DNA from 2 places in the Streptomyces sp. Xyl84 genome. Region 1 is predicted to be linked to the other one. Evidence: riboswitches for the same ligand, from Rfam matches in the RefSeq annotation. Region 1 holds a riboswitch; the other holds the start of a gene.
What was found. Region 1 has a riboswitch for thiamine pyrophosphate ahead of thiO (glycine oxidase ThiO). Riboswitches for the same ligand answer to the same signal wherever they lie in the genome.

Region 1 (5,843 bases):
ACCAGCAGCCCGTCCAGACCGGTCGGGCCGAGCAGCGGCGCGTTGTCGGGGGAGGCGGGGCGCAGCCCGGCGCGGGTCTCGGTCAGCGGCAGCTCGGTGATGCCGGGCACCAGCTCGTGCGCGTCGCGCAGCAGCTCGTAGACGCCGCCCGCCGTCACCGTGGTGTCCCAGCCCAGCTCCTCGCTGGTGGCCCCGACGACCAGCTCGCCGCTGAGCCGCGGCACCAGGTAGAGGTGGCCGCCGCGCACCACGGCCCGCACCGTGCGGCTCAGGAACGGCGCGTACCGCTGGGGCACGGTCAGCCGGAGCACCTGCCCCTTCACCGGCCGCACCGGCGGCAGCAGGTCGTCCGGGACCCCCGCGAGGCGTCCGCTGAGGCTGCCGGCGGCCAGGACCACCTGCCCGGCGCCGAGCGCGGTGCCCTCGCGCAGCACGCAGCCCGTGGCCCGCTCCCGTTCGACGGTGAGCCGCTCGGCCCAGGCGCGGTGGAAGACCACGCCAGCGCGCTCGCAGGCCACGACCAGTGCGGCGGCCAGCCGCCGCGGATCGATCTGGTGGTCGCCGTCCACCCGCAGCCCGCCGCGCACGCCCGGCGCGAGCATCGGCTCCAGGCGCCGGCACTCACGCCCCGACAGCCACTCCGACTCCAGCCCCGAGCGGTGTTGCAGGGCGTGCAGTTCCCGCAGGTGGGCGCGGTCGTCGGCGTCCAGCGCGACGGCCAGCGTGCCGCACCTGCGGTAACCGAGGTCGTGGCCGGTCAGCTCGGTCAGCTCGGCCGCGAAGTCCGGGTAGCGGCGGGCCGAGGCCAGGTTCAGGCCGAGCAGCGTCTCCTCGCCGTAGTGCAGTTCCGTGACGGCGGCCAGCATCCCGGCCGCCACCTGCGCGGCACCGCCGCCCGGCTCGGGGTCCACCACGGCCGTGGACAGGCCGCGCCGGGCCGCGCGCCAGGCGGTCACGAGCCCGATGATCCCGCCCCCGATGACGAGGACGTCAGACGTACGTGGCAACGACATGGGCGTCCAGCCCCTCCCTTCGCCGGCATGACCCGGATCAGGTTCGTACGGTCGGAGGCCGCCAGCCTCCCTCTCAGCCCGGTGCGTCCGGGCTCCCGCGAGTGCTTGTACGGTGGCCACCCTAGTCCTTGGAGCAGCGCTTTTGTAAGGGAGCCTCCCGTATGCCGCCCTCGCTGGACGGTCTCGTCCTCGCCCCCGTCGCCGATCAGGCCCCCGGCCAGGTGGGCACCCGGACCCGCTTCACGTACCACGAACGGGGCGGGGAGATCTGGGCCGAGTACGCGGGCGGCGACGTCGTCCGCGGTCACCTGGTGGGCACCAGGGAGGGCGACCGGCTCGACTTCCGTTACGTCCAGCTCAAGCACGACGGCACGACCTCCTCGGGGCACTGCGTCTCCACGGTGGTCGAACTGCCCGACGGGCGGGTGCGGTTGGAGGAGACGTGGGAGTGGGAGTCGCAGGCGGGGAGCGGCACGAGCGTGGTGGAACAGGTGGGTGACTGACGGCGGCGGGCGGGGCGCGGTCCCGTCGGGGGCGGCGTGACCTCGGCCGGCGTGACCGGGAATCGCGGCCGGGGCACGGCCTCGGCCGGCGTGACAGGGACGCGGCGGGCGTTGTGGAGCACGTCACTCCGCACGCCCCCTGACTGACTGAACGTCAGCTGACTATGGTGATCAGGTGAGCGAGCAGACGCAGGAACAGGGCACGGCTCAGCCGCGGCGCGTGGTCGTCGCCGGCGCTGGCATGGCCGGTGTGCAGACCGCGGTCGCCCTGCGCGAGCAGGGCTTCACCGGCACGATCACCCTGATCGGCGCCGAACCCCACCAGCCCTACGACCGGCCACCGCTGTCCAAGGCCGTCCTGCTCGGCAAGGCCGAGGGGTCCGCCTTCGACGTCGACTTCGAGGCGCTCGGCCTGGAGCTGCGGCTCGGCTGCGAGGCCCTGGCGGTCCGCTCCGAAGCGCACGTTCTCGACACCTCCGAGGGACCCGTCCCCTACGACGTCCTCGTCCTCGCCACCGGCGCCGAGCCGGTGCGGCTGCCCGGCGCGGAGGACGTCCCCGGCGTGCACCTGCTGCGCACCCTGGACGACGCCGAACGGCTGCGGCCGGTCCTCGCCGAGCAGCACGACGTCGTCGTGGTCGGCGCCGGCTGGATCGGCGCCGAGTTCGCGACGGCCGCGCGCGAGGCGGGCTGCGCGGTGACGGTCGTGGAGGCCGCCGACCGGCCGCTGGCCGGGGTGCTGCCCGCCGAGGTGGCCGCTCCGATGACCGCCTGGTACACCGACAGCGGCACCGTGCTGCGCACCCGCGCGCGGGTGGCACGCGTCGAGCCCGGCGCGGTCGTGCTCGACGACGGGTCACGGCTGCCCGCGGGCGCCGTCGTCGTCGGCATCGGCGCCCGCCCCGCGACCGCCTGGCTGGCGGGCTCCGGCGTCGAGCTGGGCGAGCGCGGAGAGGTGCTCGCCGACGACCACCTGCGCACCAGCGCGGCGGACGTGTACGCGGTCGGCGACTGCGCCTCCTTCCCGTCGGGCCGGTACGGCGAACGCCTGCTGGTCCACCACTGGGACAACGCGCTCCAGGGCCCGCGCACGGTCGCCGCCAACGTGATCGGCCTGACCCCTGCCGTCTACGACCCGGTGCCGTACTTCTGGTCCGAGCAGTTCGGCCGCTTCGTGCAGTACGCCGGCCACCACACCGCGGCCGACGCCACCGTCTGGCGCGGCGAGCCCTCCGGCCCGGCCTGGACGGTGTGCTGGCTGCGCGACACCCGGCTGGTCGCCCTGTTGGCGGTCGGCCGCCCGCGGGATCTCGCCCAGGGCCGACGGCTGATCGAGGCCGGTGCGGGGATGGACGCGGGGCTGCTGGCGGACCCGTCGAGGCCGCTGAAGGCGGCCACCGCGTAGCCCGCTCGCCGGACGGTCTCCGCCCAGGTGGACGGGGTCGGCTTCCGAGTGCCGGTGGCAGATGGCACGCTTGTCCCGTGACCGAGATTGACGCGAAGACCGATGCGCTCGTCCCCGCCTGGCTGACCCTGCCCGACATCGCCGAGATGCTCGGCGTCGACGTGACGCGTGTGCGGCAGCTGGTCAAGGAGGGCCAGCTCATCGCCGTACGCCGCGGTGAGAACCGCGCGCTGCACGTCCCCGCCGCCTTCATCGACGGGGACAAGGTCGTCAAGGGCCTGTCCGGGACCCTGACGCTCCTGCGGGACGACGGCTTCACGGTCGAAGAGATGATCGAGTGGCTCTTCACCCCCGACCCGACCCTGCCCGGCACCCCCGCACAGGCCCTGAGCGAGAATCGCGGCACGGAGGTGAAGCGCCGCGCCCAGGCGCTCGCCGTCTGACCCCGGGCGCCACTGACAGGGCGGCCCGCCGGCAGGGCCGCCCGCTGCCCGGACCGAACCATTCGTCCGGCGTACGGGTACCGCCGCCGTGGACCGGGACCCGTACGGGCCCCGGAGCCGCGGCCCGTACGCCATCGACACCACCGCAGACCCATCACGGGGGGACCCACGCATGTCCGACACCGCCGCAGCCGCCGCCCGCGCCCGCCTGGCCGACGCGCGCCTGTACCTGTGCACGGACGCCCGCAGGGACCGCGGCGACCTGCCCGAGTTCCTCGACGCCGTGCTCGCGGGCGGTGTCGACATCGTGCAGCTGCGCGACAAGGGCATGGAGGCCGGGGAGGAACTGGAGCACCTCGCGGTGTTCGCCGACGCCTGCGCGCGCCACGGCCGGCTGCTCGCGGTCAACGACCGCGCGGACGTCGCGTACGCCGCCCGCGCCGACGTGCTGCACCTCGGCCAGGGCGACCTGCCGGTCCCCGCGGCACGCGCGATCCTCGGCGACGACGTCCTGATCGGCCGCTCCACGCACGCCGGGTCCGAGGCCGCCGCGGCCGCCGCGCAGGACGGCGTGGACTACTTCTGCACGGGCCCCTGCTGGCCCACCCCGACCAAGCCCGGCCGTCACGCGCCCGGCCTCGACCTGGTCCGCTCCACCGCCTCCCTCGGGACCGACCGCCCCTGGTTCGCCATCGGCGGCATCGACCTCGGCAACCTCGACCAGGTGCTGGAGGCGGGCGCCCGGCGCGTCGTCGTGGTGCGGGCGATCACCGAGGCCGACGACCCGGGCGCGGCGGCGGCCGAGTTCGCGAAGCGGCTGCGGCAGGCCTGACCGGGCCGGCCGCCGGCGCGCACCGGGGCGCCCGGGAGCCGATGCGCCGAAGTGTCCACGGAGTGGACAACAAGTCGGCAAATCGGGCAAAACACCAGCGTTCGGTTGGGGGACCGCCGCACCCTGGCTAACCTGCGGGTATGGCCCTCGGCACCGCATCCACCAGGTCGGACCACGCCCGCACCGTCCGCGACATGCTCGCGACCGGCAAGACGACGTATTCCTTCGAGTTCTACGCCCCCAAGACCCCGAAGGGCGAGCGGAACCTGTGGAACGCGCTGCGCCGGGTCGAGGCCGTGGCGCCCGACTTCGTCTCCGTGACCTACGGCGCGGGCGGCTCCACCCGCGCGGGCACGGTCAAGGCGACCGAGGCCATCGCGTCGGACACCACCCTCACCCCGATCGCCCACCTCACCGCCGTCGACCACTCCGTGGCCGACCTGCGCAACATCATCGGGCAGTACGCCGACGCCGGGATCCGCAACATGCTGGCACTGCGCGGCGACCCGCCCGGCGACCCGATGGGCGAGTGGGTGCCGCACCCCCGCGGGCTGCGCTACGCCGCCGAACTCGTCGAACTGATCAAGACGTCCGGCGACTTCTGCGTCGGCGTCGCGGCCTTCCCCGCGATGCACCCGCGCTCCGCCGACTGGGAGACCGACGTCCGCCACTTCGTCGACAAGTGCCGCGCGGGCGCCGACTACGCCATCACACAGATGTTCTTCCACCCGGAGGACTACCTGCGGCTGCGTGACCGGGTAGCCGCCGTCGGCTGCGAGACGCCCATCATCCCCGAGGTCATGCCGATCGCCGGAGCCAAGACGCTCGCGCGGATCCCGTCCCTCACCAACGCAGCCTTCCCGGACGCCCTGAAAGAGCGGATCCTCGCGGCGAAGGACGATCCGGCCGCTGTACGCTCCATTGGCATCGACTTCGCCACCGAGTTCTGCGCGCGGCTGCTGGCCGAAGGAGTGCCCGGGCTGCACTTCATCACGCTCAACAACTCCACGGCGACACTGGAAATCTACGAGAACCTGGGCCTGCACCACCCGCCGCAGGCCTAGACCGGTCGCACCCGTGTACGACACACTGCGGAGCGACCACTGGGAGAGGGGCGTACATGGGCTGGGCGGTCCTCTACATCGCGTTCGGCGGCGTCGCGCTGTGGTTGCTCGGCGAGGTGCTGTTGCAGTACAAGGCACGCCTGCGCTGGCGGCTGCTCGCCTTCGGCGGCTTCCTCTGCGTCGTGCTCGGTGTGCTGATGCCCTCCGTCCTGGTGATCGCCCTGGGAGCGATCGCGTTCGCCGTCGGGCAGACCTTCGTGACGCTGTCCTTCCGCCGCGGTTTCGTCGCGGGCTGGGCGGTGCGCCACCCGGGCGCCGAGGCCACCGGCAGCAAGCGCCGCCGCGGCCGGGGCGGCCGCAAGGACCCGGCCCCCGACGCCGCAGGTCCTGACGCCGTCGCCGGCGCACCCGCCGAGCCGGCGGCCGAGGAGGGGCCGGCCGGCGCGGAGGGCGCGGACGGCCGGCCCGTGCACGACGGCCCGGCGTACGGGCGCGACGACGACGAGCACGACGACGTCTTCACCCCCGCCCGCCCCCTGGAGCCCACAGCCGCCGAGTCCACGGCGGTGTACGCGCCCCAGCC
Region 2 (5,843 bases), 5.1 Mb from region 1:
CCACCCCGGCCACGACCGCGGCGGCCTGCTCGTCGTCGTGGACGGTGTGGTTGTAGAGAGCGCCGTGCGGTTTGACGTAAGCCACGTCAGTGCCTGCCGCCTGTGCGAAGACGCGCAGCGCCCCGATCTGGTAGGCCGTCTCGGCCGCCAGTTCCTCGCCGGGCACGTCCATGGCGCGCCGTCCGAAGCCGGCCAGGTCACGGTAGGAGACCTGGGCCCCGATCCGTACTCCGCGTTCGGCGGCGAGGTCGCAGACGCGGCGCATCACCGAGGGGTCGCCGGCGTGGAAGCCGCAGGCGACGTTGGCGCTGGTGACGACCGACAGGAGGGCGTCGTCGTCGGTGAGGGTCCAGCGTCCGAAGCCTTCACCGAGGTCCGCGTTGAGATCGATCACGCCTCGAAAGTAGACGATTGTTGAACGATCCGACAAGGGGTGCCGTGGCCGCCCGGAGACAGCGACGTGAATTCACCCCTTGTTCGATCGTTCAACGATCGCCTAGGGTCCGTGCATCCCCCTGGAACCGGAAGCCCGGCTCCGCCCCTGCGGGGCACCCTGTCCCCAACGCCTGAAGAAGGCCGCGCATGATCGTTCTCCTCGGTGTGGTCGTGGTGATCCTCGGATTCGTCACACGCCGCAATCCCGTCCTGGTCGTGGGCGTCGCCGGGATCGTCACCGGACTGCTCGGCAGGATGAACCCGCTGGAGGTCCTCGCGGCCTTCGGCCGGTCCTTCGCCGACAGCCGCTCGGTCACCGTCTTCGCCATCGTGCTCCCCGTGATCGGCCTCCTGGAGCGCTACGGCCTGCGTGAGCAGGCCCGCAACCTCATAGGCCGTCTCGGCAGCCTCAGTGCCGGCCGCTTCCTCACCGTCTACCTGCTGGTCCGGCAGGTCACGGCGGCCTTCGGCCTCAACAGCATCGGCGGTCCCGCGCAGACCGTGCGGCCGCTCGTCGCGCCCATGGCCGAGGCGGCTGCCGAACGGACCACGGGCGCGGCGCTGCCCGAGCGCCTGCGCGAGAAGGTGCGCTCCTACGCGGCCTCGGCGGACACCGTCGGTGTCTTCTTCGGCGAGGACTGCTTCATCGCGATCGGCTCGATCCTCCTGATCACCGGTTTCGTGAACTCGACGTACCACCAGGAACTCGAACCGACCCAGCTGGCGCTGTGGGCGATCCCGCTCGCCGTCTGCGCCTTCCTCATCCACGGCGCCCGTCTGCTGCTCCTGGACCGGCAACTGGAGCGCGAGATGGCGCTCGCCGCCGCGGAGCACGACCTGCCGCTGCCGAAGGGAACCGCCAAGTGATCAAGGTCGAATGGCTCTACTGGCTGGTGGGCCTCGTCTTCGTCGTCATGGCCGTGCAGATGGCGGCCGACCGCAGCAACCCGAAGCGGTGGACGTCCGCGGCGTTCTGGGGGCTGCTCGGCCTCACCTTCCCCTACGGCACCGGCGTCGCCAACGGCGAGGCGCACAACGGCGGCTGGACCCTGCCCGCCGAACCGCTCGGTGTGGCGGTCCTGGTGCTGATCGTGCTCGCCGGGTTCAACTTCCTCGGCAAGGGCGTCCCGGTGACCACCACCGCCGAGCAGCGCGAGGCCTCCGCCGCCCGGCTGGGCAGCCGGATCTTCATCCCGGCCCTGACGATCCCGCTGGTCGCGATCGTGTGCGCCTCCGTGCTCGACGACTCCGGGCTGTTCGAGACGGGCAAGGCCACGCTGATCGGCCTCGGCGTCGGATGCGTCGTCGCCCTCGTCGTCGGCATGCTCGTCACGGGTGAGAAGAAGCTCTCCGTGCCGCTGCACTCCGGCCGCTCCATGCTGGAGGCGATGGGCTCCGCGCTGCTGCTGCCCCAGCTCCTCGCCGTCCTCGGGTCGATCTTCGCGCTGGCCGGGGTCGGCACCCAGGTCGGCAAGATCGTCGACGACGTGCTGCCGGACAACTCGAAGTACCTCGCGGTGATCGCGTACTGCGTCGGGATGTTCCTCTTCACGGTGATCATGGGCAACGCGTTCGCCGCCTTCCCGGTGATGACCGCGGCGATCGGCTGGCCCGTCCTGATCGAGCAGATGCACGGCAACGAGGCGGCCGTCCTCGCCATCGGCATGCTGGCCGGTTTCGCCGGCACGCTGTGCACGCCGATGGCCGCCAACTTCAACATCGTCCCGGCCACCCTGCTCGAACTGAAGGACCAGTACGGGCCGATCAAGGCGCAGATCCCGACGGCACTGCCGCTCCTGGTCTGCTGCACCGTGATCATGGCGGTCTTCGCCTTCTGAGCCGCCCGGCCGGCACCGCGCGCCGGGCCGCCGCGCCGGACCCGTCCCACCGTCGTCCCCCGTGAAGGAAGTCCCATGACCCGTGTGCTCGTCACCGGCTTCGCCCCCTTCGGCGGCGCGACAGTGAACCCCTCCTGGCAGGCGGCCTCCCTCCTGGCCGCCGAGCCGCCCGCCGGGCTCACGGTCACCGCCGCCGAACTCCCCTGCGTCTTCGCCACCTCCCTCGGCGCGCTGCGGGACGCCGTCCGCGCCTGCGCCCCCGACCTGGTCCTCTGCCTGGGCCAGGCGGGCGGCCGTCCCGGCGTCACCGTCGAACGCATCGGCATCAACCTCGACGACGCCCGCATCCCCGACAACGACGGCGCGCAGCCGGTGGACGAACCGGTCGTGCCCGGCGGCCCCGCCGCCTACTTCTCCTCGCTGCCCGTCAAGGCCTGCGTCGCCGCCGTGCGCGCGGCCGGGGTCCCGGCCGCCGTGTCCCACACCGCCGGGACCTTCGTCTGCAACCACGTCGCCTACGGCCTCGGCCACCTGATCGCCACCGAGTTCCCGCACGTCCGCGGCGGTTTCGTGCACGTGCCCTGGGCGCCCGAGCAGGTCACCGACGGCACCGCCCCGGCCCTGGAGCCCGCCACCGTCGCCCGCGGACTGCGCGCCCTGCTGGTCGCCGCCGCCACCACCCCGGCGGGCCAGGACCTGAAGACCACCGAGGGGGCCACCCACTGATGCCGCTCACCTCCTACGCGGAGCCCTTCGCCCGGCTCGCCCTCGCCAACATCACCCGCGAGTACCCCAACTTCCCCGCCCACCTGGTCACCTCGGCCGGACAGGACGTGCGGCCGAGCACCCTCCACCCGGCCTTCTACGGTGCCTACGACTGGCACTCCTCGGTCCACATGCACTGGCTGCTCGTGCGTATGCTGCGCCGTCACGGCGCGACGCCCGCCCTGGCCGGGACGGCGCCGTTCACCGAGGTGCTCGACCGGCACCTCACCCCGGACGCCCTCGCCGTCGAGGCCGCCTACCTCCTGGAGCGGCCCTCCTTCGAGCGGCCCTACGGCTGGGCGTGGCTGGTCGCGCTCGCCGCCGAGTGCCGGGCGTACGGGGGCGCCGCCGGCGCACGCTGGAGCGAGGCGCTGGCACCGGCCGTCGCCGCCGTCGACCGGCTGCTGGCCGACTGGCTGCCGAAGGCCACCTATCCGGTGCGCCACGGCAACCACCCCAACAGCGCCTTCGCGCTCGGTCTCCTCCTGGACACCGGGGAACTGTCGGCCACGACCACCGAGGCCGTGCGCGAACGCCTGCTGGCCTGGTTCGCCGACGACCACGACGCCCCCGCGCACTGGGAGCCCTCGGGCCAGGACTTCCTGTCGCCCGCGCTGAGCGAGGCCGACGCGATGCGCCGGGTGCTCGACGGGGAGCGGTTCGCGCAGTGGCTCGACCGCTTCCTGCCCGCGCTGCGCTCCGGCGCGCCCTGCCCGCTCCTGGACGTGCCCGTCGTCTCCGACCACGCCGATCCGCAGATCGGTCACCTGCTGGGCCTCGCCCTGAGCAGGGCCGCCGCACTGCGGTCGATCGCCGGGGCGCTGCCGGCCGGCCCGGTCCGCAGCCGCCTGGCGAAGGCGGCCGACGCGCACCTCGCCGCGGGCCTGCCCGCCGTGGAACGCGGCGACTTCACCACCGACCACTGGCTGGCCACCTTCGCCGTGCTGGCGCTCGACGTGCCGGACCCGGGCGAGGCCTGACGGCGGGCCGGGCTATCCTGGCGGCCGTACCTGGACACGGGGTGCCCCCGCAGGGGCTGAGATCACACCCGTCGAACCTGAACCAGTTAGGACTGGCGGAGGGATGTCACATGTCATGGCCGCATGCCCGCACCGAGCCGGCCGTCGCCGGCCCGCGGCACGTCTTCGACGGGCGGATGCCGACGGCACCCGGTGATCTGCGGATGGAGGCACGCGGCATCACGCCGGTGCCCGAGGACAGCCGCTACGGCGGTCCGGGACGGCTGTTCACCGTCTGGTTCGCCCCCAACCTGACCATGACCGGCGTGTTCACCGGCACCGTCGGCATCGCGCTCGGACTGGACGCCGCCACCGCTCTCGCCGCCGTGGTGCTCGGCACCCTGCTCGGCGCGGTGCCCACCGCCTACCTGGGCACCTGGGGAAGCCGTACCGGCGCGGCGCAGATGCCGCTGGCCCGGCTGGCCTTCGGCGGGGCCGTCACCGTGCCGGCCGCGCTGCAGTGGCTGTCGTCCATCGCCTGGGACGCGCTGATCGGCCTGTTCGGCGGGGAGGCGCTGGCCCAGTTGTGCGGCTGGCCGTTCTGGGCCGGCGTCCTGGTGATGATGGCCGGCCAGGGCGCCCTGGGCGTGCTCGGCTACGAGGCGATCCACCGGCTGCAGACGGTGATGACGTTCGCGCTCGCCGCGGCCTTCGCCGTCCTCGCGGTCAAGCTCCTGGACCACGCCCACCCGGCGGCCACGGCCGGCACCGCACACGGCGCCGACAAGGCCGGCGCGTTCGTCCTGACCTGCACGATCGCACTGAGTCTGGCCCTGTCCTGGGCCCCGTACGCCAGTGACTTCAGCCGTTATCTGCCCCGCTCGGCGTCCCGTCCGCGCATGTTCTGGTGCACCCTGCTCGGCATCGGCCTGTCCTTCGTGGCGGTGCAGGCGCTCGGCCTGTGGGGCGCCGCCGAGTTCACCGACCAGACCGCCCACGGTGTCGACGCACTGCTCGGCGGGGGCCCGCTGGGCGCCTTCGGACTCCTCTCGATCGCGCTCGCGGCCCTGTGCAGCAACGCCATGAACGACTACAGCGGGTCGCTGGCGCTGCAGACCATGGGCGTACGCCTGCCCCGGCCGCTCGCCGCCGCCCTCGCCGCGCTGCTCGGCTTCCCGCTGGTGCTGTGGATGCACGCGGCCGACACCACCGCCCGCTTCCAGAACGTCCTGCTGTTCGTCGGGTACTGGATCCCCGCGTTCCTCGCGATCGTCATCGTCGACTGGGCGGCCCGTGCCCGGGCCCGCGGCGGCCGCCCGGTCGAGCTGTCGCACGAGACGGCCCGCCCGCAGTCCTGGTGGCCGGCGCTCACCGCGTTCGTCGTCGCCTTCGCCGTGTCCGTGCCGTTCATGAACACCGGCCTGTACACCGGACCGGCCGCGCGGGCCCTGCACGGCGCCGATCTCGCCTACCCGGTCGGATTCGTGGCGGCCCTGCTCGTCTACGCGCCGCTGCGCGCACGGCGTCGGCGCTGAAGGCACGCGCGACGCGCTCGGGGCGGCGCGCCGGAGGGCGGGAACCGCGTTACCACCGCCGGGGGCGCCGCGCCACGGGAAGGCGCGGGAAGACGGCACCCTGGCCAGGACGCCCGGGACGCGGCACGGGCGCGCCGCTGCCGCCCCGGTCAGGGCCTCAGCAGTCACACCGGCAACGAAGTGCGCTTTAGCCCATTCGGCCCCACACTGAGAAGTGCCTCGCCGCGTGCGGCTCGCGGGGCCGGGTGAAGAGTCCGCCGGTGCTCCCCTCGGGAGGCTCCATGGTTCTGGTAGCGCTGTGCACTCCGATC

Region 2: another riboswitch for thiamine pyrophosphate. It lies ahead of AC6I72_RS01125 (purine-cytosine permease family protein); the one in region 1 lies ahead of thiO (glycine oxidase ThiO).

Annotation. Positions count from the first base shown of each region.
Region 1 is NZ_AP029182.1:5,377,692-5,383,534, forward strand. Features, by position in the region: gene thiO (glycine oxidase ThiO) at 1-1,013, opposite strand, end outside; TPP riboswitch at 1,011-1,122, opposite strand; gene AC6I72_RS23320 (avidin-fold protein) at 1,175-1,516, shown strand; gene AC6I72_RS23325 (NAD(P)/FAD-dependent oxidoreductase) at 1,692-2,921, shown strand; gene AC6I72_RS23330 (Rv2175c family DNA-binding protein) at 2,999-3,364, shown strand; gene thiE (thiamine phosphate synthase) at 3,537-4,196, shown strand; gene metF (methylenetetrahydrofolate reductase [NAD(P)H]) at 4,337-5,260, shown strand; gene AC6I72_RS23345 (SCO2102 family sporulation regulator) at 5,317-5,843, shown strand, end outside.
Region 2 is NZ_AP029182.1:253,930-259,772, forward strand. Features, by position in the region: gene AC6I72_RS01100 (LamB/YcsF family protein) at 1-394, opposite strand, end outside; gene AC6I72_RS01105 (DUF969 domain-containing protein) at 583-1,302, shown strand; gene AC6I72_RS01110 (DUF979 domain-containing protein) at 1,299-2,273, shown strand; gene pcp (pyroglutamyl-peptidase I) at 2,349-2,999, shown strand; gene AC6I72_RS01120 (DUF2891 domain-containing protein) at 2,999-4,018, shown strand; TPP riboswitch at 4,046-4,139, shown strand; gene AC6I72_RS01125 (purine-cytosine permease family protein) at 4,129-5,532, shown strand; gene AC6I72_RS01130 (hypothetical protein) at 5,814-5,843, shown strand, end outside.